Regions from separate parts of the Pseudoalteromonas sp. J2K-J979 genome, predicted to be linked through region 1. Evidence: predicted binding sites of a transcription regulator. Region 1 holds the regulator's gene; the other holds the start of a gene.

Evidence for each region. Region 1 encodes FliA, which starts transcription of late flagellar genes. Its sites were predicted from a motif close to CTAAAGNTNNNNNNNNNNNNGCCGATA; they were not measured.
Region 2: AC3KVK_RS03950 (HAMP domain-containing methyl-accepting chemotaxis protein) is a predicted target of FliA. The motif match lies at 3,097-3,123, and genes of this name have one in related genera.

What each region holds. Positions count from the first base shown of each region.
Region 1 is NZ_CM200281.1:1,042,171-1,056,364, reverse strand. It holds gene AC3KVK_RS04995 (ParA family protein) at 1-714, opposite strand, end outside; gene AC3KVK_RS04990 (flagellar motor protein MotB) at 727-1,701, opposite strand; gene AC3KVK_RS04985 (flagellar motor protein) at 1,713-2,480, opposite strand; gene AC3KVK_RS04980 (protein-glutamate methylesterase/protein-glutamine glutaminase) at 2,473-3,597, opposite strand; gene AC3KVK_RS04975 (chemotaxis protein CheA) at 3,617-5,836, opposite strand; gene AC3KVK_RS04970 (protein phosphatase CheZ) at 5,853-6,623, opposite strand; gene cheY (chemotaxis response regulator CheY) at 6,641-7,024, opposite strand; gene AC3KVK_RS04960 (RNA polymerase sigma factor FliA) at 7,070-7,753, opposite strand; gene AC3KVK_RS04955 (MinD/ParA family ATP-binding protein) at 7,800-8,657, opposite strand; gene flhF (flagellar biosynthesis GTPase FlhF) at 8,650-10,056, opposite strand; gene flhA (flagellar biosynthesis protein FlhA) at 10,076-12,184, opposite strand; gene flhB (flagellar biosynthesis protein FlhB) at 12,289-13,419, opposite strand; gene fliR (flagellar biosynthetic protein FliR) at 13,436-14,194, opposite strand, start outside.
Region 2 is NZ_CM200281.1:808,155-826,219, reverse strand. It holds gene surA (peptidylprolyl isomerase SurA) at 1-61, shown strand, start outside; gene pdxA (4-hydroxythreonine-4-phosphate dehydrogenase PdxA) at 64-1,053, shown strand; gene rsmA (16S rRNA (adenine(1518)-N(6)/adenine(1519)-N(6))-dimethyltransferase RsmA) at 1,053-1,859, shown strand; gene apaG (Co2+/Mg2+ efflux facilitator ApaG/CorD) at 1,843-2,232, shown strand; gene AC3KVK_RS03955 (symmetrical bis(5'-nucleosyl)-tetraphosphatase) at 2,232-3,041, shown strand; gene AC3KVK_RS03950 (HAMP domain-containing methyl-accepting chemotaxis protein) at 3,168-5,183, shown strand; partial or broken gene AC3KVK_RS03945 (IS4 family transposase) at 5,235-5,600, opposite strand; gene recA (recombinase RecA) at 5,882-6,934, opposite strand; gene AC3KVK_RS03935 (CinA family protein) at 7,002-7,490, opposite strand; gene mutS (DNA mismatch repair protein MutS) at 7,518-10,100, shown strand; gene rpoS (RNA polymerase sigma factor RpoS) at 10,210-11,208, opposite strand; gene AC3KVK_RS03920 (peptidoglycan DD-metalloendopeptidase family protein) at 11,272-12,099, opposite strand; gene AC3KVK_RS03915 (YqaA family protein) at 12,118-12,696, opposite strand; gene AC3KVK_RS03910 (protein-L-isoaspartate(D-aspartate) O-methyltransferase) at 12,737-13,375, opposite strand; gene surE (5'/3'-nucleotidase SurE) at 13,365-14,129, opposite strand; gene truD (tRNA pseudouridine(13) synthase TruD) at 14,126-15,157, opposite strand; gene ispF (2-C-methyl-D-erythritol 2,4-cyclodiphosphate synthase) at 15,154-15,633, opposite strand; gene ispD (2-C-methyl-D-erythritol 4-phosphate cytidylyltransferase) at 15,630-16,328, opposite strand; gene ftsB (cell division protein FtsB) at 16,328-16,609, opposite strand; gene AC3KVK_RS03880 (hypothetical protein) at 16,622-17,248, opposite strand; gene AC3KVK_RS03875 (DUF2947 domain-containing protein) at 17,337-17,813, opposite strand; gene AC3KVK_RS03870 (DUF1653 domain-containing protein) at 17,940-18,065, shown strand, end outside.

The DNA of each region.
Region 1 (14,194 bases):
CTTTGGGCAATATAAACTTGGTACTTTCATCGCTAAACTTGCATCTCTAAACTTCGTATCAACCGGGATTACGCCAGGCCAAACTGCATCACCATAACTCGCTCTTAGACTTTTATATGCCTCAAGAGACGCCTTTGTTCTTTTATCATACATTGTAGGTACAATCGTATATTTATAGCTTTTTGATTGAGAGCTTTGCATAAGCTCCATCGTACGCATCATTCGATCTAACCCTTTTAAGGCCAGAAATTCAGTTTGAACAGGCACTAAAATTCGCTCACTTGCAGCCAATGCGTTGACCATCAGCACTCCCAAAACTGGAGGGCAATCTAAAATGGCATAGTCATACTCGTCATCTAACTTAGCTAGGGCCTTTTTTAAAAGTAATCCCATGCCATTTTTATTCCCCATACTTCGGTCTAATGTAGCAATAGCCATTGTCGCAGGGAGAATATCTAAGTTATCCATCGATGAAGGGCATAATGATTGAAGAATTTCTTCTTTCTTCATGTTTTTACCACGAGAAAAGATATCATAAACACTAATTTCTAATTCTTCTGAATCAATTCCAAAATAGTAAGTCAAAGAAGCATGAGGATCAGTATCAATTAATAAGACCTTTTTTCCCTGAGATGCAAGAATACCGCCAAGCGACACTGTCGTAGTCGTTTTGCCTACCCCCCCTTTTTGGTTTGCAACAGTCCAAATTTTCAAAATTATTCCTTACTACTGTTTTTCTTCTTCTCGGGTCGTAATACGAATGCCACCATTTGGTAACTCAATTACTTTTATTTGGTTATTTCTCACTTCATTATTACTATGAACATCTTCAATTATAACCGTTTTTTGAGTATTTTCTTGGCTTGAATTTTCAGACTCTATCACTGGCGGTAAGCCGTACTTTGATAAAGCAATAACAACTTTTCTATTTTCTGCTCGCCCTTCAGGGGTATCATTTGATGCAAACGGTGAAAATTCACCGTAACCTTCTACAGCCATTTGCGCAGGGTTAACGCCTAATGATTCCAATTCAAGTAACATCTGTGTCGCTCTTGCCACTGATAACTGCCAATTAGAATTAAAAAGCTCATTATTAATCGGTAAATTATCGGTAAACCCCCTAATTCTGATGTAATTATCTACACTTTTAATAATGTCATATACATCGGCCACTACTTTTTTAGCTTCGTTGGTAGAAACTGCGCTCCCACTACCAAATAACAAGCCCGAGCTTAACTCTATAGTCAGCCAATCATCATCAAGCTCTAGCTTCGCCTCTCCAGCCTCGATATGATCAAATAAGGCTGCTTGAAGATTTTGATTAAGAGATTCAAGTGGGCTACCAAGCCGTTTTTTCTGAAGATTCACTAAATCCCCAAATCCATCAAGAAGCTCAGGCCCTCTCTCTTCATTGATCAGAGCGTTACCATATAAATTAAATTCTGTATCAAGTGAGTTTTCTATTAATAAACCCTCACCTTTCACTCCTGAGCCTTGCTCAGAAGACTTCAGTGCAGATTTAACAAATACATGTTCAAGTGAAGTAGAAAGCACTTCAAATTCGTTCTCTTTTGTAATGGCCATCGAATAAAGAACAACAAAAAGTGCAAACATTAACGTCATATAGTCTGCGTAAGAAACAAGCCATCTTTCAGTATGGTTATTTTCAGAGGAAACTCTAAGGTCTCGGTATCGTCTCATATAGGAGCGACCTAGCTTCGGCCTGCAACGTAATGACGTTCGACCTTAAAAGCTGATAATTTTAGTTCAATACTATGAGGGCTATCACCCAATAAAATAGCAATCATTCCTTCAGTCAATAATTCGTGATACAACATTTGCTGCTCTATTAAAAAACGTAATTTATTCGCGACAGGTATAAAAAATAAATTTGCAAAGCCAACTCCATAAATTGTTGCAATAAAAGCCGTTGCAATACCGGCGCCTAAAAGCTCTGGTTGCTTAATAAATGTCATTGCTTGAATTAGGCCTAATACTGCCCCCAAAATACCAATGGTAGGACTATACCCTCCCATCGCTTCATAAATTTTTGCAGATTTAAACAAGCTTTCTCTTCGTAAAATGAGCTCTGTTTCCATAGCTTCTCGAAATTGATTCGTTTCGACTCCATCAATCAGCATGTTCAATCCTTTACTGATAAAATACTCGTCGCTATCAAGCGCTTCTTTTTCAAGAGATAAAAAACCATCTTGCCTTGCTTTATGAGACCAACGGGTAATTTTAGCGATCCCTTCGTCAATTCTTAATTTTGGAGGAATAAACACCCATTTTAGCATCCGCAAACCACAAAAAAACTCAGATTTAGGTGACTGAAGCATCACAGCCCCTAATGTGCCACCCAATACAATCAATAAAGCTGGCAAATTTATCAGGCTAGAAACTAATCCGCCTTCGATTTTGTAGCCTATCCCTATTGCAGCAAGAGCTACAATTACACCGACAATAGACAGTCTATCCACAGCCTACTTCTCTTGTAATCCTCGCTGCAACATCGCTTAACGCGATACTTGCTTCTGCTAACCCTGCATTCGCTACAGCTTGTGGCATTCCGTAAACAACACACGACTTTTCATCTTGGGCCCAAATTTTTGAACCTGCTTGCTTCAACATGCGAGCACCTTCACGGCCATCAGCTCCCATTCCCGTTAAAACAACTGCTAAGACGCTATCGCCATAACTTTTTGCCGCGCTTGCAAATGTCACATCAACACTTGGTTTGTAGGTGACTCGCGCATTATCATCTTCGAAAACCTTGAGCTTTTGTCCATTACCTCGGCCTTCGACCAGCATCTGTTTACCTCCAGGAGCAAGATAAGCTACACCAGAACGAAGTATGTCACCATTTTCAGCTTCTTTAACTTGGATTTTACATAAACTATTAAGACGAGATGCAAATGCAGGCGTAAAAGCTGCTGGCATATGTTGAATCAGCAAGATTGGATGAGGAAAGTTTGCAGGTAACTGAGTTAATATACTTTGAAGTGCGACAGGACCACCAGTTGACGTTCCAATTGCAACTAATTGATATTTTTTTCCGGAAGCTCTTACTTCAGCTTCAGTGATTTTTGGTTCAGACGGTTTCGTCGAACTAAAGCTTCGGTCAGGTTGTTTAACTGTTGAACTTCTTGCTGACGAAGGTGACTGCACAACTGGCTGAGCACGCGTGAAACGGCTCACTCTACGTCGACCAATTTCTTTTACTTTTTGTTGTAATAACCTCGTTGCTTCTTCTTTATCTCGAGCAATATCTTCAAATTTTTTCGGCAAAAAATCCAAAGCACCGGCTTCAAGGGCATCAAGCGTTGCTGATGCTCCAGCATGAGTTAATGATGAAAACATTAAAATAGGAGTTGGATTCAACTCCATTATTTTTTTAACTGCGCTGATACCATCTAACACTGGCATCTCAATATCCATTGTTATCACATCGGGTTTAAGCGCAGCAGCTTGCTCAATCGCTTCTTTTCCATTATTAGCAGTACCAATCACTTCCATATCAGGATCTTGATTGATTATTTCACTGACTCTACGACGAAAAAAACTAGAATCGTCGACAACTAAAACTTTAACTGCCATTTAGGGTTCTCACCATTATTTATTTTGTTTTACCGGCATAATGTTTAAGCATACTCGGTACATCAAGAATCAGAGCAATCCCACCATCCGACGTAATTGTTGCGCCAGCCATTCCTGGTGTGCCTTGCAACAACGCATCAAGAGGTTTAATAACAACTTCTTCTTGACCAATTAAAGAGTCAACTACAAAGCCAACTTGTTGTGTGCCTAATTGAACAATTACAACATGCCCTTGAGAACGTTTTTGATCATTGGATTGATAATTTCTGATCAACCATTTCTCTAAATAAAAGAGCGGAATTGCTTTTTCCCTAACAATTATTGTCAATTGACCATCAACAAGATTCGTTTTCGTTAAGTCAAGATGGAAAATCTCACTTACACCTGCCAAAGGCAAGGCAAACGTTTGCTTACCAACCATGACCATTAATGTTGGTAAAATAGCCAGAGTCAGGGGCACTTTTATTTCTAATGTGGTTCCCACTCCTTTTTGTGATTCAATATTAATTGAACCATTTAATTGAGTTATTTTTGTCTTTACAACATCCATACCCACACCTCGCCCTGAGATGTCTGATATTTCCTCTTTAGTTGAAAAGCCAGGGGCAAAAATTAAGTTATAAGCTTCAGTATCAGAGAGTCTAGCCGCAACATCTGCGTCTATCACACCTTTACCAATTGCAATATTTTTAAGTTTCTCAGGATCCATACCTGCACCGTCATCTTCAATCTTTAATAAGATATGATCCCCTTCTTGAGATGCAGACAAAGTCACGGTACCTGTTCTAACTTTTCCAGATGCCTCACGGTCATCTGGCATTTCAATCCCATGGTCAACAGAGTTTCTAACTAAATGAACTAAAGGATCTGCTAATGCTTCAACTAAGTTTTTATCTAAATCAGTTTCTTCACCGACGAGCAGTAAATTAATTTCTTTTTTCAAACTCCGAGCCAAATCACGAACGACTCGAGGAAAACGTCCAAATACTTTCTTAATAGGTTGCATTCGAGTTTTCATCACGGCGCCTTGCAAATCGGCTGTGACGACATCTAAGTTTGAAATGGCCTTGCTCATACTCTCACTGCTAACAGTGGCACCTAAACTAACCAAGCGATTGCGAACTAACACTAGCTCACCAACCATATTCATAATTTGGTCTAGTCGTTTAGTGTCAACACGAACTGTCGTTTCAGCTTGAGGTGCTGCAGCTTTAGGAGCCGGAGCTTTAGCAGGGGCCGCTGTTGGCTTTTCTGGTACTTTTGCTACAGGCGCTGCTGGTTTAGCAACTGGTGTAGGTTTTGCTGGTGCAGCTTTAGGTGCAGCTGGCACTTCTGCTTTAGCTTGAACGGAAGCTTGCTTTGAGCCATTACTGACAGCTTTAGGAGCTCCAGAACCATGAAGCTCATCAAGTAATGATTCAAATTCATCTTCTGTAATTTCTTCGTCAGAACTTGCAGCATTTGTGTCAACACTCGGTGGTGATTTGGGTTGCTCATTTGAAGCGCTTACAGCGCCGAACGATCCTGAACCATGTAATTCATCAAGTAAATTTTCAAACTCATCATCTGTTATATCATCATTATCAGAACTTGTTGAATCAGGGGATTGCTGTGCAGCCGGCCCTTGTCCAGAACCATGTAACTCATCAAGTAAGCTTTCAAACTCATCTTCCGTTATATCATCAATAGAATCTGAACTTGGTGAACTAGCTTCTGGTGTTATAGGATCTTCACCGAAAAAAATGTCATCAAACTCATCTTGTGATGGTTCTGATTCATTTTCAGGTTCAGGTTCAGAGTATGCTTCTTCTGGAGCTGTTTCTTCAACCTCCCCAACCTCATCTTCAGACTCTGGCTTACTTAACTTATGTAAAATATCGAGTAATTCTGGTGAAGCCGCATCAGGTTGCTCTCTATTTTGAATCTTTGCAAACATTTCATTAATAGTGTCGAGAGCTTGAAGAATGACATCCATTAACTCGGCAGTGACTCTGCGTTTGCCTTGACGGAGAACATCGAAAATATTTTCAGCCCCATGACAAGCATCAACTAATTCTGTCATTGCTAGAAAGCCAGCTCCACCTTTAACGGTATGAAAGCCCCTAAATATAGCATTGAGTAAATCTGCATCTTCAGGATTATTTTCTAATTCAACTAACTGCTCGGACAATAATTCGAGTATTTCACCAGCCTCGACCAAAAAATCCTGCAATATATCTTCATCAACTTCAAAGCTCATGCAGCTGCTCTCCCATTTAGAAGCCTAAGCTCGATAATAAGTCATCAACTTCATCTTGACCGGAAACTACATCATCACGCTCAGCAGCATCAATAATCGGCCCTTCAGCAACCTGATCTAGTTCAGTTGAACTTACATCGGCTACAATCGTATTTTTTTCGTGTACTTCTTTTGACGTTTCAACTGGAGAACCAAAGACAGTTAACATGTAAATTAAACTGTCTTCTACCTCTCGAACCAGCTCGATAACCCTTCGAATTACTTGACCTGTCAGATCTTGATAATCTTGAGCCATTAATACTTGAGTCATCAAACTATGAAGTTGTTGCGTATCTTTTTGCGTACCTTGAATAAAGTCATCAAGCTCAAGACATAACGTCTTAAATTCACCTAACTTTAAGTCCCGTGACATTAATCTATCCCACGAGGGCTTAAGATTATTAATATCGTCGTTTAACTTATCGGCGAGAGGCAAGCTAGCTTCAATGGCATCCATTGTTTTATTTGCAGCTTGCTCTGTCATTTCCATAACATAATTTAATCGCTGCTTGGCATCCGGCAATGATTCTTGTGTTAACGAAGAAAGCTTGTCATCTAACTCAAAGTTTTTAAGTGAGTCATGAAGTTGCCGAGTTAATTTACCAACCTCTGCAAATAGCTCAGACTGTTCATCTGAGCTTATTTGTAATAACAGCTCATTCGCTTGTTCTTGTTCGCCATTTTCCAAAAGCTCGACGAGCTGTTTGGCTTGTTCAAGTGTTATTTGTGGTATAGCGCTGGCCGACATGAAGCTCTCCTTCTTGTTTAACCTAAACGCTCAAACACTTTATCCAATTTAGTCTTCAGCGTCGCAGCGGTAAACGGTTTAACAATGTAGCCGTTAACACCCGCTTGAGCCGCAGCAATGATTTGTTCTTTTTTAGCCTCAGCCGTTACCATTAACACGGGTAAATGCTTAAGGTTGTCATCAGCTCTGATCGCTCGGAGCAAATCAATACCTTGCATTCCAGGCATGTTCCAGTCAGTTACAACAAAATCAAACTCTTGATTTTGTAACATTGGTAGTGCGGTGCTACCGTCATCAGCTTCTTGAACATTAGTAAATCCTAAGTCCCTAAGCAGATTTTTAATGATTCTTCTCATAGTTGAAAAGTCATCTACCACAAGAATTTTCATGTTTTTATCCAAAACATCCTCCGGTGAGGTTTAAACCCAAATTACAGTACTTCTAATTCAAATCCAGTCACTGACTTTTGCTTTTAGCTTTATCATTGCCTGGCCATGTATTTGGCTAACTCTTGATTCACTCACATCAAGAATTGCACCTATTTCTTTTAAATTCATTTCATCATTGTAGTAAAGAGATAAAACCAGTGCATCACGTTCAGGTAAAGTTTTAATTGCTTCCATTAAGGAGTCATTAAACCGCTCTGTTTGTGTATGAACATAGGGTGTGTCACTAGAGTTTAAATGTTCTTCGTTATGGAGCACATCTTCATCAACACCTAGATCTTCAATCCCCAAAATCCTACCGCTATTTACATCATTAAGAATATCATGGTATTCATTGAGCGTAATATCAAGTTTTTCAGCAACTTCTATATCTTTTACTTCTCGCCCTAATGAAGATTCCAATTCTGCAGTCGCTTGCGCAACCATTCTCGCATTTTTATGAACCGATCGTGGAACCCAGTCCCCTTTTCGTATTTCATCCAACATTGCTCCACGTATGCGGATTCCTGCATACGTTTCAAAACTCGCACCTTTTGAGCCATCGAAATTTTTCGCGGCTTCAATCAGGCCTATCATTCCTGATTGCACTAAATCATCCAATTGAACGCTCGCTGGCAATCGCGCCAGTAAGTGGTATGCAATGCGCTTTACTAACGTTACATGTCTTTCGATCATGTTCGTCATTTGATCTGCAGTGCTATACCCTATTACTTTATTCACACAGGATGCCTTAGCGATTTACAAGCTTTTCTATGAAGAACTCCAAATGCCCTGAAGGTTGATTTGGAATAGGCCATTTAGCCGCTTTTGTTGCAAGCGTTTTAAATGCAATTGCTGCGGGTGACTTAGGGAAGAGATCAACAATCGTTTTTTGTTTACGAATGGATTTACGCATATTCTCATCGAAGGGAACTGTCGAGACAAGCTCTAGAGAAACATCTAGAAAACGGTCTGTCACTTTAGAAAGCTTTGCGAACAACTCTTGGCCTTCACGTAAGCTGCGTACCATATTAGCGACTATTTTAAATTTATAGACACCATGCTCTCTACTCAATATTTTAATTAGAGCATAAGCATCTGTTATTGAAGTCGGCTCATCACATACAACTACGAGTACATCTTGAGCTGCTCTTGAAAAACTTAACACCATATCTGAAATACCAGCTGCGGTATCTACAATCAGCACATCATAGTCAGCATTCAATTCGCCAAAAGCACGGATGAGACCTGCATGTTCAGCTGGAGATAGTTCTACCATGTTTTGAGAACCTGATGTTGCAGGTACAATACGGATTCCGTGTGGACCTTCGACTAAAATATCTTCCAATTCACATTCGCCCGATAATACGTGCGAGAGATTTCGTTCAACTCTGAGTCCAAGCATCACATCACAGTTTGCCAACCCTAAGTCAGCATCAAGTACCAAAACCCTTTGGCCTTGTTGTCCCATTGCAATTGCCATATTTAAGGAGACATTGGTTTTACCCACGCCACCTTTGCCGCCTGTCACTGCAATTACTTTTACAGCTTGATTATTTTGATTCATTCTTCGCAGGCCACTTGCTTGATCTAAAACTGTATTAATCATACATCCCTACTGCATGAGACTCCAAGTTTGGATGTCTTTTAAATTGCGCGTTTGCACGTTTAGCGTACAGTTGCTCAGCCTTTTTGACTAGTTTTTCTGCATTAGCCACTCTAATGTCCTCTGGCACACGCTGACCATTAGTAAGATACCCTATTGGTAAGCGATTTTGAATCGCAATACTTATAATCTCTCCTAAACTTAAGCATTCATCAAGTTTTGTGAATATACAACCACTTAAGTGTACCTTTTTAAAATGCTTAACCGTCTCTTGCAATACCTCTAACTGTGCTGTTGCACTCAATACAAGGTAACTACGTATGTCCACTCGCGCATTTTTCATTAAAGTATTGAGCTGTTCGGTCAAACGTAAATCACGTTGACTCATGCCAGCGGTGTCAATTAATACTAGTCTCTTATTTCGTAAATGATAAAGCATTTCTGCTAATTCATTTGCATCTTTTACTTGTTTAACCGGACAGCCGATGATTCTGCCATAAGTTGCCAATTGTTCATAGGCTCCAATACGATAAGTATCTGTTGTAATTAGAGCTATTTTATCAGCGCCAAATTTTTGAGCTCCTAGAGCAGCTAATTTTGCAACAGTCGTGGTTTTCCCAACACCTGTTGGGCCCACTAATGCAAACACTCCGCCATTACGTAAAATTTCATTATTCGACGTATATAGTTGGCTTTGGACCATTTCTAGCAATGCTTGCCAAGCTTTTTTCTCAGAGACATCATCCGGAATAAAACAGGCCATTTGATCAGCTAAATCATCACCAATTCCCATACCTTTAAGTCGATCAACCATGTATGCTTTTGTAGGATCTCTCCTCGCTAAATCTTGCGACATTAGCCCTGATACTTGATGCTCAAGTAATTGACGAATAGCCAGCATCTCATCTCTCATCGCCTTAATTTCTTCATCATTTTTAGAGTGACTTGATTCAGACTGAGCGAGCGTTTGTTTGTGATTTTTTTCTAGAGATGAAAAATCATCTTCTTCAGGACCTTTATACCAATGCTCTGCTTTTGGTTTTTGCTGCTCTTCGAGCATAGCTGAGAAATTACTCGCTTGTGGCTTGGTAGCCTGACGATTCAAAAGGGCCTCTAAACTGTCAGCTATTTTCGCTTCTGGCTCTGCTGAGCGCTTGATGGCTTGCGGTCTAACCACTTGTTCATTGGTTACCCCATAATCTGACATTCTCTCACTGATCGGTGCTCTTACTTGTGCAGGAGGACGTTTTGCAGGAGCACGCTCATGATCTACCGCAGCGACAATTTCAACCCCATTGGCCATTTTCTTATTCGACATTATAACGGCATCCACACCTAACTCTTCTTTTACTTCATTCAGAGCGGTACGCATATCTTTAGCAAAAAAACGTTTAATTTTCATAAATTACCCCTTGTCCTGACTATTGCTGACCTACAGAGCTGACAATCTTAATTTGCTTTTCATCCGGTACTTCTTGATAAGACATCACCCTTAAACCGGGTAATGTATGCTTAACAAATCGCGATAAAACGGTTCTCAGCATTCCTGATGTCAACAATATTGAAGGTTCACCTGACATCTCCTGAGTTTGATGTGCTTCACTTAGCGAATTTTGTAGCCGCTCAGCAAGCCCAGGTTCAATGCCAGCACCCTCGTCACCTGCATTTTGAAGTGACTGATGCAACATCTGTTCCAACTCAGGCGCCAATGTTATGACAGGGATTTCAGGGGTGGCGCCAACTATATCTTGAACAATCAACCTACGCAGTGAAATACGCACTGCTGCGGTTAAAACATCTGCATCTTGGCTACGGGGCCCATACTCAACTAAAGTTTGCACAATCGAACGCATATCTCGAATAGGCACACCTTCATTCAAGAGGTTTTGCAGAACTTTTACAATCGTCGTTAAATGAAGTACATCTGGAACAAGTCCTTCCACTAAACGAGGGTGACTCTTAGTTAACATATCAAGGAGATTTTGTACTTCTTCATGACCTAGCAGCAACGAAGCATTATTATGCAGTAGTTGACTGATGTGAGTGGCAACCACTGTGGCCGCATCAACCACAGTGTATCCTAGTGATTGCGCCTCATCTTTTTGGCTAGGGCCTATCCAAACAGCTTCAAGGCCAAAAGCGGGATCTTTTGTTGGTGTGCCATCAATTGGTCCAAAAACCTGACCTGGGTTAATGGCCAGTTCATTACCATGTTTGAGTTCCCCTTCGCCAACAGCAACTCCCATGAGCGTAATCCGATAAGCATTGGGGTCTAACTCTAAATTATCACGGATATGCACTGGCGGGACTAAAAACCCGAGTTCTTGAGAGAGCTTTTTACGTACTCCCTTGATTCTACTTAGGAGCTCACCACCTTGAGCCTGATCAACTAGTGGGATCAAACGGTAACCTACTTCTAAGCCAATCACATCAACCTGTGAAACATCATCCCAACTCAGCTCTTTTTGTTCTTGTGCTGGAGCCGCAGTGACACCAGTACTGGGTTGCAATTCGCCTTTTTCTATAGCTTCTTTTTCTTTAATGGCCTGTTGCTGAGCATAAAATGCACCATACCCCATAAGTGCACCTAATGATAAAAATGCGAAGTGCGGCATGCCAGGTACTAAGCCCATCACAATTAAAATACCTGAGGTAATAAATAATGGCTTTTCATTCCCTAATTGTTTCTTTACTTGGTCGCCCATATTTTGTGATTCATTTTGACGAGTCACAATAATCGCAGTACCTATTGAAAGTAATAAAGAGGGGATTTGTGCGACCAAGCCATCACCGATGGTCAATAAAGTGTACACTTCCATCGCTACACTAAATGGTAAGTCATGTTGAATCATACCAATAAATAAGCCACCGGTAATATTGATTACCAGGATGACTATCCCGGCGATGGCATCACCTTTAACAAATTTACTAGCACCATCCATTGAGCCGTAAAAGTCAGCCTCTCGAGTTACCTCATTTCGGCGCTCTCGTGCTTGCTCTGCTGTAATAAAACCCGCATTTAAGTCAGCATCAATCGCCATCTGTTTACCCGGCATTGCATCAAGGGTAAATCGAGCGGTCACTTCTGAAATCCGGCCCGCACCTTTTGTGATAACCACAAAATTAATGATGATCAATATAAGAAATACCACAAAACCGACAACATAATTACCACCCATGACTACCGAACCAAATGCCTCAATTACTTGACCTGCGGCATCTCCTCCATTATGGCCTTCGAGTAAAACGACACGAGTACTGGCAACATTTAGAGCTAAACGAAGGATCGTTGCGATTAACAAAATAGCAGGAAAAGCACCAAAATCGAGAGGTTTCATGGTGTACACAGTAACGAGCAATACAACCAGTGCCAAAGCAATATTAAATGAAAACAACGCATCAAGCAGCATTGGAGGCATAGGCAATACGACCATCGCCAACGCCGCAAGTACTAAAATAGGCGTCCCAACCCCTTTTAAGTACTCCATTTTATCTTTATTGATTTGTGTTAATACAGCCTGAAGGTTCATACACAACTAATTTCAAAAAATTGACACTGAGTGAGTAAAAGCAAAATACATTCCAGTTATTAACTTTGAGAAAACAATAAAAATAGTTTTTAAAAATCAGCTTGTTAGTACTTTAACTCATCTGGGATTGGTAGCTTTGAAGACGGTTTATTCGGTCGTTTTCCACGTCCTTTATTAAATTGCTTAAGTTGATACACGTACGCTAAAATTTGCGCTACAGCAATAAACAACTGATCAGGAATTTGTTGTCCAACCTCTGTTGTGTGAAATAAAGAGCGCGCTAACATCGGAGATTCAAGTACTGGTACATCATGCGCTTGACCGATTTTTCTAATCTGCAGCGCAATTTCATCAATACCTTTTGCCAACACTATCGGAGCCCCTGCTTTTTCTGTGTCATATTTAAGCGCTACAGAATAATGAGTCGGGTTTGTAACAATGACATCGGCGTCTGGTACGTCTTGCATCATGCGCCGCTGCGACATTTCTCTCTGCGTACGCCTGATCCGCGCCTTGATTTGAGGATCACCTTCTGAATTTTTATATTCATCTTTCACTTCTTGCAGCGTCATTTTCAGTTGTTTATTGTGATTCCACTTTTGAAATGGCGCATCGACTAAAGCAACAATAACCAAAGTACAAGAGAGTGCTAAAAACATCCAACCGAGAATTTTCAATGCATGCTCGATATTACCGGGCATGGTTTCTAAACTAAGGTGCAAAATCTCATAAAAATACATTTTTATAAGCAAGACAGCCGTAAAAGCGACCAGTAAAAACTTGAGTAATCCTTTCACTAGTTCAATAACGGCCTGCGGACCAAACATCCGCTTGAAACCTTGATAAGGTGAGAGTTTATTTGCTTTGGGTGCAGCGGCTGACCAACTAAAATTAAAGCCACCTAAAAACGTATTCCCAATGAAGGCTGCAACTAAAATAACTAACACAAACATCGTCATACCAAACCAAAGTTCTTTGCCAATATCTCCCCAAACAGCGAACATCTTCGTGGTATCAAAAGCTTCATTGCGATTTAAGTTAAGCATCCTCGCCATCACTCGGTGTAAGCCTGCTCCTATGGTTGGCCCATAAATCAACAGCGACACCGCCGACATGATTAAAACCACAGCAGTGCCTGTTTCTTTCGAACGCGCTATCTGACCTTTCTTACGGGCATCACTGAGCTTTTTTTCCGTGGGTTCTTCGGTTTTTTCTTGATCTGAGCCTTCAGCCATTCTTTAACCTTAGCTTTTAAGGGCCACAGCCCGACACTTTACACATTAATTCAAGCATACGTTGCCATTGAAACTCGAATTGAACAACAAAGTTACCCATCGTAGCCCAAATTATGACTAACCCCATCATTAACGTAAATGGAAAACCAATAGAGAAAATATTTAACTGAGGTGCTGCCCGTGTCATCACACCAAATGAAATACTAGTAATCAACATTGCAGTCAACGGCGCTAAAGACAGCACTAACGCTGTCGCAAATAACCACCCCCCCCAAAGGGCCACCTCACGAAAGTTTTCTGGATCCCACCATGTTCCATCAATGGGCAGCGCAGTAAAACTATGAATCAACATTTGCATCATAATCAAATGGCCGTCGTACACCCAAAATAACAGCGAAGCTAAAATCAAATAAAATTGTCCTACAGCAGGCACATTTTGCCCATTGGTTGGGTCGATTATTGATGCAAAACCAAGGCCCGTTTGCATGGCCAGTATTTGTCCTGCTAACACAAAAGTGTTAAGCATTAATACCGATGCAAAGCCCATAGCAACACCAATCAAAATCTGCTGTAAAACCACTAAGACCATTTCAAACGAAAATAAATTAGTAAATGGAACAGGTGGCAACATTGGCACAGCAATAAAGGTTATTGCCACGGCTAAGCCGGTTTTGATACGTGTAGGAACGGTTCTCACACCGATACCCGCCATAACCATCAGCATTGACGATATCCGGGCGAGTGGTAATAAAAAATCCGCTAACCACTGCATTAT
Region 2 (18,065 bases), 230 kb from region 1:
TTTTGCGTGGCAACAAGAAATCCGCGAACAAGCTCACATTGAAATCTTGGTTGACGAATAATTATGGCGCTTAGAATTGCAATTACGCCAGGCGAACCTGCTGGGATTGGCCCGGATCTACTAATTAAGCTGGCTCAGCGTCAATGGGATGCGCAGTTAATCGCTATTGCAGATGCGCATTTACTGGCTGAGCGCGCTAAATTACTTAATTTGCCACTGAAACTTATCGAGTTCGATGAAAAAAAACCTACAATAATTCAAGCTGCTGGCGAACTCTATATCCAACAAGTTGATATGGCAGTCAATGCATCGCCCGGCATTCTTGATGAATCCAACGGCGCTTATGTCCTTGAAACCCTGAGACTTGCATGCGAAAACAATATTAAAGGTAAATTTGACGCTATCGTGACTGGCCCAGTTCATAAAGGCATCATTAATCAGGCGGGTATTTCTTTTAGCGGCCATACAGAATATTTTGCACAGCAATCAAATACACCCGATGTGGTGATGATGCTTGCAACTGAGGGGCTGCGCGTTGCTTTAGTCACGACACATATTCCGTTGGCCTATGTGTCAAAAGCAATTACTCCCGACAGATTGCGAAAAGTGACAGAAATACTCGATCATGACCTCAGAGAAAAGTTTGCAATTGCGAACCCGCGTATTTTGGTCTGTGGCCTCAACCCGCATGCAGGTGAAAACGGTCACTTAGGTACAGAAGAACTCACAACCATTATTCCGACGATGGAACAACTCAACAGCGAAGGAATGAATTTAATCGGCCCGCTGCCTGCCGACACGCTTTTTCAAGATAAATATTTAAATAATGCTGATGCTGTGCTCGCGATGTATCACGATCAGGGCTTACCTGTGTTAAAATATAAAGGTTTTGGTAATTCAGTGAATATCACATTGGGTTTACCGTTTATTCGAACTTCAGTTGACCATGGCACCGCGCTTGACTTAGCAGGCTCAGGTACCGCTGAGGTAGGTAGCTTTGAGTTAGCCCTCAAAGAAGCCATCCATTTAGCGACAAAAAAAGCACAGAGTTAATGACAGATAAAGTACATTTAGGCCACAGAGCCAGAAAACGTTTTGGCCAAAACTTTTTAGACGATGCCATGATAATCGACAAAATTGTCACCGCTATCGATCCTAAAACTGAAGATTGCTTAGTTGAAATCGGTCCGGGTCTTGGCGCAATTACAGAGCCTGTCACGGAGCTAGCTGGCCATCTAACAGTCGTTGAACTTGATAAAGATCTCGCTGAACGCCTCATTCACCACCCTTTTTTAGGACCTAAATTAACGGTTCACCAAGGTGATGCAATGAAATTCGATTTTTCGAGCTTAGTACCAGAGGATAAGAAACTCAAAGTCTTTGGTAACTTACCTTACAATATTTCGACACCTTTACTCTTTCATTTGTTCGAATTTTCGAACCATATCGAACACATGCATTTTATGCTGCAAAAAGAAGTGGTCAAACGCATGGTCGCAAGCCCAAATTGCAAGGCTTTTGGTCGCTTGAGTGTTATGACACAATACTATTGTCATGCAATACCAGTGATTGAAGTGCCACCAGAATGCTTTAAACCCGCTCCAAAAGTAGATTCTGCAGTAATTCGCTTAATTCCAAAGAAACCTGAGCAATTAAGAGCGAAAAGCACCAAATTGCTAAATACCGTTTGTTTAGAAGCATTTAATCAACGCAGAAAAACGATTAGAAATAGCTTATCAAATTTATTAACCGCTGATGAAATGGCATCAATTGGCTTAGATATAAAACTCAGAGCCGAAAACCTTTCTCTTGAACAATATATAGATATCGCAAATTGGTTATATGACAACAAGCAGTAATTTAGGCTCACCTATCAAAGTGAGCGTTGAAACCTTCTTTATCGAAGGACAATCTGAACCTGATAAAAGTAAGTTTGTATTTGCTTACACTATCACCATCAAAAACCATAGCTTATGTAGTGCTAAATTACTTAATCGCTATTGGCTAATAACGGATGCTGATGGTAAAGAAACAGAAGTCGAAGGCGAAGGCGTTGTCGGTGAACAACCGACAATTGCACCAGGTGAGAGTTATAGCTACACGAGCGGCGCAGTCTTGGACACACCTTTAGGTACAATGCAAGGTCACTATACATTTAAAAACGAGTTCGGTACTGAATTTGAAGCGCCTATCTCTGTATTTCGATTAAGCACACCTAATTTAGTCCACTGATGGCTGATTATGTCATCGGCGATTTGCAAGGTTGCTTTAACGAGTTTAAAGCAATCTTAACTAAGATTGAGTTTGCCCCTAAAAAAGACAGGCTTTATTTAGTTGGTGATATTGTAGCAAGAGGGCCTGATTCCTTAGCTTGTTTACGTTTCATTCGAGATAACCAAGATTGCATGCATACGGTATTGGGTAATCATGACCTTCATTTAATTACCACCTACCTTTTGAATAAGCAGCCCAACCCTAAAGATTATTTAAATGATTTGTTTGAAGCCCCAGATCTAGCTGAGCTAATCGTATTTTTACAGCGCCAACCACTCGCTATTTATTTAAAACAATACAATTCTGTCATCTGTCATGCTGGGATATCACCAGAGTGGACTCTGCAGCAAGCACTGGATGCAAGCGCAGATGCTCAATCTAAATATCAAAGTAAAGAGGCGCTATTTTACCTAGGAAGAATGTATGACAATCAAAGTATTAATTGGAAAAATGATTTAAGCGAACTAGATAAATTTAAATATACCGTTAATACTTTTACTCGCATGCGTTTTTTAGATCAGAATCATAACTTTGACTTTTTGAGCAAAGATTCTCCACAAAACACGCCTGAACTGATTCCTTGGTTCAAAATAAACAACCCTAAACTCAATAGTGATTTAACCGTTATTTTTGGTCATTGGGCCTCATTGAGTGGTAAAACTCAAAATAAGCAATTTCAAGCTATTGATACTGGGTGTGTTTGGGGTGGAGAACTAACAATTTTACGACTAAACGACATGCAACGAGTCTCAATCTCTGCGATTTAAATTTGTGCAGTTATACTGCATATATTCAAATTTTCTGTTAGATTGAAACTAATGATTTAACTTATCTTGTTGGGTGCCGATAAGTTAAATAACCTCACAGCCAATGTAGTAAATACAGGAAAACTTATGAACCTGACAGTCAGTCAGCGGATCTGGGGCGGATTCGTTTTAATTACTTTTTTACTCCTTTTAATAGGAGGGAATTCATTAGGGAAGATTTCAAATATTAGTGCTTCTGCACAGCAAGTAAATCAGTTATCTTTACCTGCGCTTGAAGAAAGTTCAACCTTACAAGTTGAGTTTACACTAATGAGTAAACGTGCCTTACAGATTTATTATAGTGATAGTGAAAATGAGCTAAATGGTTTTAAAGCGACATTCAAAAAAGCACAAAAAACCTACGAAGTGGCCAGTAACAAACTCAGTCAAGTCGTCGATACTAATGCACAGTTAAACCAAGCTACTAGTCAAATTAAAACGTCTTTCCAATCTTTTTTAAAGAATGTAAACAACCTTCAACAAGAAAAATTAGCGGTACTCAATCTGCGCACTAAGCTAAACGATCAACTTTCAGAGCTTGAAACCTCTGCTGAAGATGCAAGTACTGCAGTACTCGATATTCTTGATAGCGTAGATTTAAAAGAAACAAACCCAGCTGCTTTTGAAGCAGCCAGTAGTATGGAAACCCGCTTTCTTTCCTTAGTTAGTACCAGTACTGATTTAATCAATGTTAAAAATGAGCAGATTCTCGATACGCTACACAATGAGCAAAAATTTAGCATCGAAAAACTTGAAGAAGGCTTCCAACTTGTTAAAGCAGCCGTGATCGCAGATGAACCCGACTTAATCAATGATCTCAACAATTATTTTAATAAGGCGAAGCAAATCATTACTGGTTCTGATTCTCTTGCCGCAAATAAGCAACGCCATCTTACAGCGCAAGCGAATGCCATTACTGAGCTTAATGCTTCTGAGCAACACACAACCACAGCTTTACAGCAGCTTAATGAATTAGTGACAGTGGCAAGTAAAGTTGCTTTTGATTTGCAAAATGATGTGAATAAAGATGTTGATTCAGCCAACTTATGGACATTGGTTGGTATGATTGTCGGTGCGTTAATCGCTGTCATTGTCGCTTACTTAACCGTACAGCGTATTGTTCGTCCGCTCGCAGAAGTTAATTCCATTTTAGAAGTCGTCGCCTCTGGAGATATGACTCAAAAACTTGACGACACAGGAACCGATGAATTCGGCGAACTTGCACGTAGTTGCAATCGCGTAATTGATAATTTACGTCAATTAATTCAAGGAATAATCTCTCGTTCAACTCAGTTAGCCGCTGCGGCTGAACAAACATCTTCGATTACGACAGAATCAAGCCAAGCGATCGAAAATCAGCGTGCTCAAGTTGAACAAGCAGCTACTGCAACAACTGAAATGAGTAGCACTTCTCAAGCTGTAACCCACAGCGCTGAAGAAGCACTGAATGAAATTAAACACGCAGACAGTGAAGCTGAGCGTGTTAAGTCAATTTCAGCTAAGAATAAAGATACTATCGAAAAACTCGCTCAAGAAGTTGAAGGGGCTTCAATTGTTATCAATAAGCTCCACAAAGATAGCGCATCGATTGGCGGTATCCTTGATGTTATTCGTGGTATTGCAGAACAAACAAACCTGTTGGCTCTAAATGCAGCCATTGAAGCTGCTCGAGCTGGAGAGCAAGGTCGTGGGTTTGCCGTAGTTGCGGATGAGGTGCGCTCTTTGGCGAGTAAAACACAAGAATCAACCCAAGAAATTCAATCCATGATCGAATCTCTTCAATCAGGTGCGCATGAAGCAGTCTCTGTCATGGCCAAAGGTAAAGAGCAAGCTGAGTTTTGTGTTGAGCAATCTGAGCAAGCAAGCCAAGCTCTTCAACTCATAACCAAATCAGTGTCACAAGCACATAACGTCAGTGAACAAATTTCTACGGCAGCACAAGAGCAACACCACGTCTCACAAGAAATTAGTGAGCGCTTAGAGTCTATCGTAGCTATTGCCGAGCAAACCGCAGAGGGTGCGAGTCAAACATCAAGCTCGAGCCAAGAGGTCGCAAGCTTAGCTGAAGAATTACGACGTTCAGTAGATGAATTTAAGGTATAAGAATTATTTAGACCTTGTTTAAAAAGCCAGCATCGATTACCTGTCTCTTGATCACAAGTCAGACTCAAGAGACTTAGCTAACTTATAACCTTCAAGGATGGTTTGCAATTGAAACCATCCTTGCCATATCACCTTAAATGAAGCACGGCCTGTGCATTTAGTATCTTTCCAGCCTCCTAATTTAGCCAGTTCTTGATAAGTCCGTGACATATTAGGCACTTTCTCTGGCAGGTTCTTTTTCATTCGCTTTAACCATAATAACCTCCACGCTGTCGGCGACAGCATTTGTTCACAACTAGCATGCTCTTGTTCAGTGACGAACTTAAGCTGAAGTATTCTTGTCGCAATGAAGCCATTTATAGTCACCAGCCTTTCCACATTGTCTTTACTTTGTAGTCTTAAGCTTTCGATATCTGTAACTAGAGTAATGTTCACTAAAGGTTTACGAGGCTCGTTAGCTATCGTAGCTGCTAACTTTACCAAACAATTCGTTCTACGTAGGTCGCCTAGATTCATTTTTCCAAATTGTTTTTCTGCTCATACAATTGCACTCTCAAGCATTTACTATCTCCAACTAATGTTTGGAGATCTGATCTGGCAAGTTTAATTTAGTTCAAAAAAATCCCCGCTAATTACTTAGCAGGGATTTGTGTATAAGAGACAGGCCTAGGCTGCGTTTTTATTGGCTATATCTGTTATTACAACTCAATATTTGCATCTGCAGCTAACCCTTCAGCTTCACCTTCTTCAGGTTTAATCGTAGCTTTGAGAAGTAGCATATCTCTTAGTTTCAATTCTATCTCATCAGCTATAGCTGGGTTTTCTTTTAAGAACTTAATAGAGTTTGATTTACCTTGCCCTACTTTATTGCCTTGGTAGCTATACCAAGCACCAGCTTTTTCAACTAGTTTGTGCTGAACACCTAAGTCTAGTAGCTCACCATGCTTTGAAATTCCTTCACCATACATAATGATAAATTCAGCTTGCTTAAATGGAGGCGCGACTTTATTTTTGACAATTTTCACACGGGTTTCGTTACCCACAACTTCATCACCATCTTTAACTGAACCAGTGCGGCGAATATCGATACGAACAGATGAATAAAACTTAAGTGCGTTACCCCCTGTTGTTGTTTCAGGATTACCAAACATGACACCAATTTTCATCCGGATTTGGTTAATAAAGATAACCAAGGTGTTTGAACGCTTGATGTTTGCGGTTAGCTTACGTAGCGCTTGTGACATCAAACGTGCTTGCAATCCAACATGGTGATCGCCCATATCACCTTCAATTTCGGCTTTAGGTGTTAATGCAGCTACAGAGTCAATAATCACAACATCAACCGCACCTGAACGCACTAACATATCGCAAATTTCTAAAGCTTGCTCACCTGTGTCTGGCTGAGAAACTAAAAGATCATTAACATTAACACCTAGTTTTTCAGCATAGACAGGGTCTAAGGCATGCTCAGCATCAACAAACGCACATGTTTTGCCTTTTTTCTGCGCTTCAGCAATTACTTGCAGTGTCAGCGTCGTTTTACCTGATGATTCAGGTCCATAAATTTCTACGATACGACCCGCAGGCAATCCGCCTATCCCCAACGCAATATCGATTCCAAGAGACCCTGTCGAAATAGATTCAATGTCTAAGGCCTGACTATCGCCCAATTTCATAATAGAGCCTTTACCAAATTGACGCTCAATTTGAGATAACGCAGCGCTCAGTGCTTTTTGTTTATTTTCGTTCATGGGATTCTCCGAATCTGTCTAATGCGCTTAATTATACTGTATAGATTAACAGTATCAAGGCAAATTTTTATTTTATTAATTCTAACGTCTTATTCAAAGCAAAAACAATAGCTTGGCATCTTATCTCCCCCCTTTCACCTTTAAATAAGTGATGAAAAGACTGCGCTTTACCGCGAAAATAAATAGCAAACCAGACTGTCCCGATTGGTTTTTCTTTGCTTCCGCCACCAGGGCCAGCAATACCCGAAACACTAATGGCTAGATCTGCCTTGGCTGCTTTTGCCGCCCCCTCAGCCATTTCTAAAACGGTTTGCTCACTCACCGCACCAAATTGATTGAGTGTTTCTTGCTTTACAGAAACTAAATCTTGCTTAGCCTGATTACTATAGGTTACAAAACAACGATCAATATAACGAGAGCTACCAGGTGTATCTGTTAAGGCATAGCCGATTCCGCCACCCGTACAGGATTCAGCGGTAGTGATCCAAATCCCTTTATCCGATAAAATAGCCCCCAACTCAGCAGCAAGTTGATAAATCTCTTGTTGTAATTCCATATTAAGCCTTTGGGTAATTAAGTTTTTATGTCACTAGATCTGTTTTCTGAGCATACTATAAGCCAACAAACACCGATGATGCAGCAATATCTAAGAATTAAAGCGGAGCATCGCGACATCCTGCTCTTTTATCGGATGGGTGATTTTTATGAATTATTTTTCGATGATGCCAAAAGGGCCGCTCAGCTGCTTGATATTTCGCAAACACATCGAGGCCGAGCAGGCGGGGAGCCCATTCCGATGGCTGGCGTTCCTTATCATGCCGTAGAAAATTATTTGGCGCGCCTAGTTCAAATGGGTGAATCAGTCGCGATTTGTGAACAAGTTGGCGATCCTGCAACCAGTAAAGGCCCAGTAGAGAGAAAGGTATTGCGGATCGTCACCCCCGGTACAATTTCCGATGAAGCACTACTTAAAGAGCGCCATGATAATTTCTTGTCCGCTATCTACCATCATAAAGACGGTCATTTTGGCATTGCCTATTTAGATATCAACTCAGGCAGGTTTAACCTTATTGAGGCAAACGATGAAGAGGCCTGCCACTCAATTTTACAGCGCATCCAACCCGCTGAGTTACTGTATCCTGAAAATTTTGATGCACTTTATCTTATTGAGGGCTTTAAAGGAGCACGTCGGCGCCCTGAATGGGAATTCGATCTCAATACAGCAACCCATTTATTATGCCAACAATTCGAGACCAAAGACTTAGTCGGATTTGGCGTTCAACAAGCGCAAGCAGGATTAATAGCTGCAGGGTGCTTAATTCAGTATGTAAAAGATACGCAGCGCACGGCACTCCCTCATATTAATGCCATCACTTTAGAACAAAATGAACTAAACGTCATTTTAGATGCGGCTACACGAAAAAATCTCGAGTTAACACTTAACTTATCTGGTGGAGCCGAGAACACCTTAGCGCAAGTTCTTGATAAAACAGCGACACCAATGGGTTCTCGGTTATTAAAACGCCGACTACATACGCCTACTCGCTGTCATAAGGAGCTAAATTTTAGGCTCAATGCCATTTCTGATATTATCGAAACAGGTTTATTCTATGACTTGTATGACGTACTCAAGCAAATTGGTGATATTGAGCGAATTGTCGCCCGCCTGGCTCTCAGAAGTGCGCGCCCTCGTGATTTATCTCGCTTGCGTAATGCGCTTCAACAATTACATGCATTGCACTCATTATTAGGTAGCACATCCGCTGAACGTTTAAAGCAAATTCAACAACAATCAGCGGTGATGCCTGAAATACAGTCTTTATTAGAACAAGCGGTCATCGAAAATCCTCCTGTATTAATTAGAGATGGCGGTGTGATCGCACCTGGTTACAATGAAGAGCTCGATCAGTGGCGCGCCTTAAGTCAAGGCGCAACAGATGTTGTCGAAGCACTTGAACAACAAGAGCGAGAGCGCACAGGCATTGCCACATTAAAAATTGGCTACAACCGTGTACATGGCTATTACATCGAAGTCAGCCGAGCATATGCAGATCAAGTGCCGCCAGAATATGTTCGTCGACAAACTCTCAAGAATAATGAACGCTATATTATTCCTGAGCTTAAAGAGCATGAAGACAAAGTCATTGGTAGCCAATCGAAAGCGCTGGCGCTTGAAAAGAAACTCTATGAGCAATTATTTGATCAGCTCTTACCTCATTTAAAACAATTTCAAAACATGGCAGCCAGTCTAAGTGAACTAGATGTATTGAATAACTTTGCTGAACGTGCACAAACACTCAATTACTCTCGTCCAACCCTGACAGATAATCAAGCAATCAATATCAAGCAAGGTCGCCACCCCGTAGTTGAACATGTAATGAGCGACCCGTTTATCGCCAACCCGATAAAGTTATCCCCTAAACGTAAGATGCTCATCATAACCGGTCCTAATATGGGCGGTAAATCAACCTATATGCGCCAGACAGCACTCATAGTACTGATGGCACATGTTGGTTGCTTTGTCCCTGCGTTATCTGCGGATATTGGATTAGTCGACCGAATTTTCACCCGAATTGGCGCCAGTGACGATCTGGCTTCAGGGCGATCTACATTCATGGTAGAAATGACTGAAACAGCGAATATTTTAAATAATGCCACGGAGCATTCATTAGTACTCATGGATGAAATAGGCCGTGGAACCAGTACCTATGATGGCTTATCGCTTGCTTGGGCAACAGCTGAATATTTAGCTCACCAAATCAACGCTAAAACTCTTTTTGCAACGCATTATTTCGAATTAACAGAGCTTGCCGAGCAAGTGCCAGGTCTTGTTAATGTACACCTTGATGCTATCGAGCATAATGATACCATCGCATTTAAACACACAGTTTTAGATGGCCCAGCCAGCAAAAGTTTTGGCTTACAAGTCGCAGCACTTGCTGGTGTGCCAAAGCAAGTAATTAAGCAAGCAAAAAGAAAGTTAATGATGCTAGAAAATCATCAAGTGCTAAGTGCTTCCCCGCAGCTCGAATTATTAGAAGCCACGGACAGCCCAGCAGCACCGAGTAAGCTTGAGATTCAATTGGATACAATTAATCCAGATGAGCTAACTCCAAAACAAGCACTCGAATTAATTTATACACTCAAAAGTATTTCTCGAGAATAACATTAAAGACTACAGATATGGTTTTAGAATTGCGTACACCAGATTTTAAAACTGTGAATACATTTAAATAACAAGAAAAAAGCCGCTATAAGCGGCTTTTTAACAAAATTTATTGAAAGAGTGATTCAATATTGAGACCTTGGTGCATCAATATCTCTTTAAGTCGACGGAGCGCTTCAACTTGAATTTGCCTTACTCGCTCACGAGTTAAGCCTATTTCTTTACCTACATCCTCAAGGGTTGACGGTTCATAACCAAGCAATCCAAAGCGACGCGCTAACACTTCTCGTTGTTTAGCATTTAGCTCTTCTAGCCAATGGACAATATTATCTTTAATATCATCATCCTGGATACACATTTCTGGGCCACCGCCTTTTTCATCGGCAATAATATCGAGTAATGCTTTTTCAGAGTCACCACCAATTGGGGTGTCGACCGAGGTAATTTTTTCATTGAGACGAAGCATTTTTGTGACATCTTCAACTGGACGATCGAGCTTCTCTGCAATTTCTTCCGCTGTTGGCTCATGATCGAGCTTTTGCGTTAACTCACGGGCAGTACGTAAATAGACATTCAACTCTTTAACAACATGAATAGGTAAACGAATGGTACGAGTTTGATTCATGATGGCTCGTTCAATCGTTTGACGGATCCACCACGTTGCATAAGTTGAAAAACGAAAGCCTCTTTCAGGGTCAAACTTTTCAACGGCACGGATTAAACCCAGGTTACCTTCTTCGATTAGATCGAGTAACGCTAAGCCGCGATTATTGTAACGGCGGGCTATTTTAACCACTAACCTTAAGTTACTTTCAATCATGCGCTTTCTAGAAGCTTCACAACCTTTTAGAGACTTGCGAGAAAAGTAAACTTCCTCTTCTGCACTCAGTAATGGCGAAAAACCAATCTCACCAAGGTATAATTGAGTCGCGTCTAAGTTTTTTGCAACGGCCTCTTTGGCGATAATCTCTTCTTCGATTTCATCGACTTCCTCGACATCTTCAACCTCGTCGAGCATTTCATCTTGAACTTCATCATCCATCACATTTGCAACTTTGCTATCCATAGCTGTCTCCGTAACGGTTTCATGTTTTACTGTGCGAACCATAAGCATTCTCCCGAGCTAAGTTTAGTAATGTGTTACATTACTGTTCCAACACGATTTGCGCCCCTAATGCTTAGGCAAATATTTCACAGGATTAACTGATTTACCTCGAAATCGGATTTCAAACCTTAATCCAATCGATTTTTCATCAGTACGACCCATCTCTGCGATTTTTTGCCCTACTTTTACATCCTGTTTTTCTTTAACTAACAACTTGTCATTGTGAGCATAAGCACTTAGATAATCATCGTTGTGTTTCACTATGATTAAATTGCCATATCCTCTTAATGCGTTCCCAGCGTAGACAACCGTACCATTAGCCGCTGCTGTCACTGCTGTGTTAGCTTTATTTATTATATATATTCCTTTGTAGCCGTTGTCTTTATTAGAGAAAGTACGGGTGACTTTTCCATCGACTGGCCATTGCCACACGATCTTATCGGCAGCTAACGTTAAATCTGTAGCTTGCTTTTTAGTGGCTTGTTTTTGACCATACTCCCGTTGTTTTGGCTGATCAAGCTGTTTTTTTGCTTTTTTGTAATTTTTTTGTTGCGAAACTGTAGACTTATGAGTTTGTTTTGGGTATTTTGTCGCCTTTTTATTTTTTTGTGCACTCGCTCTAAAATGTAATAATTGCCCAGGGAAGATCGTGTACGGGGCTTGAATATTGTTGACTTTCGCTAACTCTCTGAAATCCATATCTGCGCGAAAAGCAATCGAATAAAGCGTTTCTCCTTGCTTGACTTTATAACCCGAACTTAACTGTTGAATTTTTTGTTGCGAAGAGGTCTTACCTGATGTGAGGTTGGTAACGGGAGCCGGCGTTGTGCGAGCTGTACACCCCCACAACAAGGTGCAAAAAATAATAAAACTTAATTTTATGTACCGATGGATCACGTTACCTTTCCATTTCTAGCGGTAAATGAGATAGGCGACAATTGCCAAGATAACAACCCCCCAGCCCATCCATTCAACATAATCACGAAGCTTTGCTTCCATCTTTGCTCCACCCCATTTCATTAATGCAGCCACTAAAAAGAAACGCGCACCGCGACCTATAATAGAGGCTAGTAAAAAAGGTAAAAAAGCCATTTGCATCACACCGGCTCCTAAAGTAAATACTTTATATGGGATTGGTGAAAAGCCTGCTAAAAAGACCACCCACACACCATAGCTTTCAAACCAAGTCAGAGCATGATCAAATTTATCTTGATAACCAAAATCCGTAATGATTGGCTGTACAAATGAGTCAAACAATAAATAACCTAATAAATACCCAATCACCCCACCTAGTGTTGAAGCTAAAGTAGTATAAAACGCATAAGCCCATGCTTTGTCAGGTTTAGCTAATGCCATTGGAGCCAGCATTACATCTGGTGGTATTGGGAAAAAAACAGATTCAGCAAAGCTCATCCCTGATAAATAACGAACCGCGTGGCGATGACGCGCCCACGTTAGCGCCATGTCATATAACTTAGTAAATAGTTTCAAAAGAACTCCATAATAATTAAACTATTAGATACATTGAACCTTATTCGATTTCACCATTAATTAATGGAACAAATCTTACATTTTCAATGCGTTGCTGTGAAAAGTTGCCACCTTGACGCTGGAAGACCATCAATTGCTGTTCTTCTGCTCCTATCGGCGCAATTAAAACTCCATTATCAGCCAGTTGGGCTAATAATGCTTCGGGAACCGTCGCAGCAGCCGCTGTAACGATCACACCGTTAAACGGTGCTTTTGATTGCCAGCCTTGCCAGCCATCTCCATGCTTCATTGAAACATTGTAGAGATCTAAGCTTTGTAACCGCCGTTTTGCTTGCCATTGCAATGATTTAATTCGCTCAACTGAGTACACCTGCTTAAATAGCTGAGCCAAAATGGCACTTTGATACCCCGATCCTGTCCCAATCTCAAGCACGCTTTCTGTTACACCTAATTCCAATAACAACTGGGTCATTTTTGCTACGATATAAGGTTGAGAAATTGTTTGCCCCAAACCAATTGGCAATGCGGTATTTTGATATGCTTTATGCTGTAACACGTCACCCACAAACAAATGTCGTGGGGTATGTGCTATCGCTGCCAGCACGCCAGAATGGGTGATCCCTTCTTGGCTTAATTTGCTCGCTAATTGCTGCGCACTTCGACTGTAATTAGCAAGCACGATTAAACTCCAAGCTGGCCACCCAGTCGCGCATTTTTTCTAGACTATCTCGAGCTGTCATATCAACAGTTAGCGGTGTAACTGAAGCAAACCCTTGATTGACAGAATAAAAATCAGTTCCCGGCCCCGCATCAGCTTCCGCACCTAATGTGCCATACCAATAAATATCTCGCCCCCAGGGATCACGTTGTTTGGTCATTGTTTCTGCTTTATGACGAGATCCTAGACGTGTGACTTGGATCCCTTTAAGCTCCTCTAATGGAATGTCAGGCACATTTATATTAATTATTTGGTCTTGCGCTAAAGGGTGTGTGCTCAGCTGTGAGATTATTTTAACCGCGACAGCGGCGGCCGTTTCATAGTGCTTTTCATCTTTAGAGCATAACGAGACCGCAACAGCCGGTAGCCCCATATGACGACCTTCGGTCGCCGCAGCCACAGTGCCTGAATACAACGTATCATCTCCTAAATTTGCTCCATTATTGATCCCTGCAACCACCAAATCAGGTGGCTCATCAATTAATTCATTCAAACCGAGTTGAACACAATCTGTTGGAGTGCCACTGATAGAAATAAAGCCATTTTCGAGTTCAGTGGCACGTAACGGATTTAAGAGTGTTAATGAATTGCTTGCACCACTGCAATTACGATCAGGGGCAACCACAGTCACTGTCGCTATCTCACTGAGCGCCTTATATAAGACCGCAATCCCTTTTGCAGACACTCCATCATCATTACTTAACAAGATTTTCATACCGAGTCCTTTTGTTCTTTATTCGTAGGTGAGACGTCTTGATATAAAACCAGTTCACGTAATAGCGCTGTGGCAAAACAGCCTTTAGCTAAACTGAATTCAATGATTAATGTTTGTTCATCTTCTTCTTTGATTGTCAGCCCGTGCGGAATTAAGCGAATTAATCGCCGCTCTGTTTTTAAGCCAAGTGCCACTAGCCCATCTCGCCAACTTTGATAATCGTTCAGCCAAAGCAACTCTTGCTCCGTTAATGCCTCATCACCTTTACCAATCATCGGTGCCGATAAAGCAATATCGCCAGCGGCTAAGCGATCGAGGTTCGTGCTATTTATTGACTCTTTGAAAAAGGCATTACTGCCATCGAGTAAGAATACTTCTTCATGCATGGTCTTTGCTAAACCATGTTCTTTCACTCTTAAGCTGACAAATTGGTTAAAAACATACGAACGTGCTGCTGAAATAATCAGCCCTCGTAATTTTTTATCTCGGATGCGTTCTCCTGCAAACATCCGTTTCGCCATTTCTAAATTATGGCCATTTCGACCAAACCGCTGCTCCCCAAAATAATTAGGCACCCCACTTCTCAGTGCGTTGATACGGCAAAAAACATCCAGTGGTTGGCTAACATTGCGTAGTCGAATCGTGAATTTATTAGCCTTGTGGCAGCCAGTACGTAATTTTCGCCCATGACGAACTTGTTGTACGATAAACACACTCTCGCTATTGAGTTCGCGAAAATCTATGTGTTTTTTTATAGGCACAGGTACGCTAAACCATTGTGTACATACACCATGGCGATCTTTTAACCCCGCATAACTGACATCTCGAGGGTTCACACCGGCATGATTTGCAATAAGTTTGGCAACAAATTGTGTATTTTCACCCTTTTTAACAACTTGTAAGCAAACGTGCTCTCCCTCACCAGAGAGCTCAAAACCGAGTATTTCGTCAACCATAAAATCTTCGGGTTGCGCTTTAAAATCAGCCATTGATAACGGCTTACCATAAAGGTAATTCAGCTCACTCATTTAAGTTTGCTCATTAGCACCACTGCATGAGTTGAAATACCTTCTTTTCGTCCTTCAAAACCCAGTTTCTCTGTCGTCGTTGCTTTCACATTCACTTGATTAATATCAGCTTGAAGATCTTGTGCCAAAATAGCCCGCATTTTATCAATATGGGGCAACATTTTTGGGGCTTGCGCTACTATCGTAATATCTGCATTACCTAATTGATAACCGCGCTCAATTGCTAAAGAAACGACATGGCGTAATAAAATTCGGCTGTCGATATTTTCAAATTCCGCAGCGGTATCTGGGAAATGTTTACCTATATCGCCCAGTGCAAGCGAACCTAAAATTGCATCACATAACGCATGTATCGCAACATCACCATCAGAGTGTGCTAAAAAACCTTGTGGGTACGCTATTTTTACTCCAGCTATCGTCAATGGGCCCTGCCCACCAAACTTATGCACGTCAAAACCATGACCAATACGGATCATCTTTTCTCCAAATCTTTTGAATTTTTTAAATAAAACTCTGCTAAGGCTAAATCTTCAGGGGTGGTAATTTTTATATTATCTGAACGACCAGTTACCAGCATCACCTCGTGGCCCAAGAGTTCCATGGCCGACGCCTCATCGGTAATCACAGCACCTTTATTTATTCCGTTAAGAAGCGCCAAATACAGCTCATCAGGTTTAAACATTTGCGGCGTTAATGCTTGCCATAAATCATCTCGCGGAACCGTTTCTTGGATACAAGTATCGCCGCGCTTAATGGTATCTTTAACTTTGGCAGCTAATATCCCTCCTTGGTTATGAGAGATACATTGAGTGATCAGTCGCTTAATATCCTCGACCTGTACCAATGGACGAGCTGCATCATGAACTAATACCCAATCGAAACCTTGTTTTTTCAAATGAGTTAATGCATTAAATACTGTATCAGCGCGTTCCTTCCCACCCAAAACCTGAGAAAACCTCACCGATTCGAGTTTTATATCACTAAACCAGGTGTCATCGGGGCTAATTGCAACACAAATATGCTCAATTTCACTCACACAAGCCAAACGTGCTAGCGTATGTTCTAAAATGGTTTTTTGGTTAATCGATAAATATTGTTTTGGAATCGCAGATTGCATGCGGCTGCCAATTCCCGCTGCGGGAATAATGGCGGCTATTTTTATTGGTCTCATTATTTTCGTTTGCCTGGTAAAACACGATAAAAAGTTTCTCCGGGTTTTATTAACCCAAGTTCATTGCGAGCGCGTTCTTCGATACCATCCAGACCAATTTTCAAATCATCAACGTCGGCTTTGAGTAATTTATTTCGTTTTAATAAATCCTCATTCACTTGCCGATGTTCGTTTACCGCTAATTTTAAACGGGTATAGTCTTTCACACCATTATGGCCGAACCATAATTTGTATTGAATAAATACCAATAGGCATATCAGAGCCAATTGAAAAAGACGCATTTTCTCTCCATTTTATCGTCTATTGGTGATAAGTGGTTGGGCAAAATTTTGCCAATTAACATTGGCTGCTAATAACATTTCTCGTAAAGATAAGCGCCTCGGCGAGGCTCGCTTACCTTGCAACCAACCATGGCCACAGCAAGCTGACGTCATCATCGCTTTGGTGGGTTTACATAACTCTCTGTTTGGCAAGTCATTACTTTGCCCTGAGAATGAAAACCAACCATGTTCATTACAATGAACTGCCATACCGTTGACTTCATCAATACAGTCGAGTTTAATTATCTCAAAATCTTCTAACTGCAATTTAATTGGTACTATCAAGCCTACTTTTGCATTTTTACAGTAATAAACGTCTGTCTTAGCATCCTTACTTGGAATCTTGACTGCTTGTTTTGCAATCCAGCTTCCATTTTGGCTATCGAGCTGCAATGGGTTGTTACCTGATAAAATATGCCCCGCAGCGCGTTCAATATAATAGGGTAAGCTCGCTAAAATCCGACATAGCCGCGTATTATTTTCTTCTTTGCTTAATCTTAAAATCTCACGGGCATAAAACGCATTGCACAATTCAGCATGCAAGCGATGTTTTTCAACATCTTGCCATAAGTCAGGCTGCTGATCAGGCTGATTAAACAAAGCTTTTCCTTATCAATTTCATCGCTATGTTTTTATACCATAGCAGAATTAAGAGGGAAAACTTTTGTCTAATAAACCACCTCGATCACTACTGTGGCTTTTGCCCTAATTTCACTTGCCCAGAAGCCATAAATTGAGCCACTTGTTGGCGCTTTTTACCCAATAAAATAACCCCATCACTCATGAACAAGAAATTTTGCCAGCAGCGTTTAAATACATCCCAACGCGTTTCAATCACACTCCCACGCGATAAGCAAAAATAAACGACCGTATTATTATCCCAATCTAAATGCGTGAGTAGCTCTTGTGGCAAGTGAGTTTCTTCGTTTTCCCACGCTTTTTCCCAATCCACACTCTGTGACCAACTGCCCTTTTGTCCAGGCCAGTCTTTATCTGTAAAAAAGTCAGGGTGATCATTCTCGTTGCTAATAAACGTACACCACACATTAGCGGCACGTGCTTCAGTCATAGGTTTAATCAACGCCAAATCTTCTGAGGTGATCGGTAAGTCTTTATGACGAAATACCCATGCTTGTTTAAATTGCTCTAAAGGAATGTAATTCATATTATCTCAATGTCGGGCTTTTTTTGCCTAATTAAGCACAGTATAACCTAGCAAGGTCTTGCTTTTATAGCCACAAACAACTAGAAATGCCTGTTTCAAACTCATAATTATTCAAAGGTATCCAAAATGGTCATAACGAAAGGGATCTATCAGCATTATAAAGGCCCTAAATATCAGGTTTTATCTGTTGCAACTCACAGTGAGACTCAAGAACAACTCGTTATATACAAAGCCCTCTATGGCGAGTTTGGC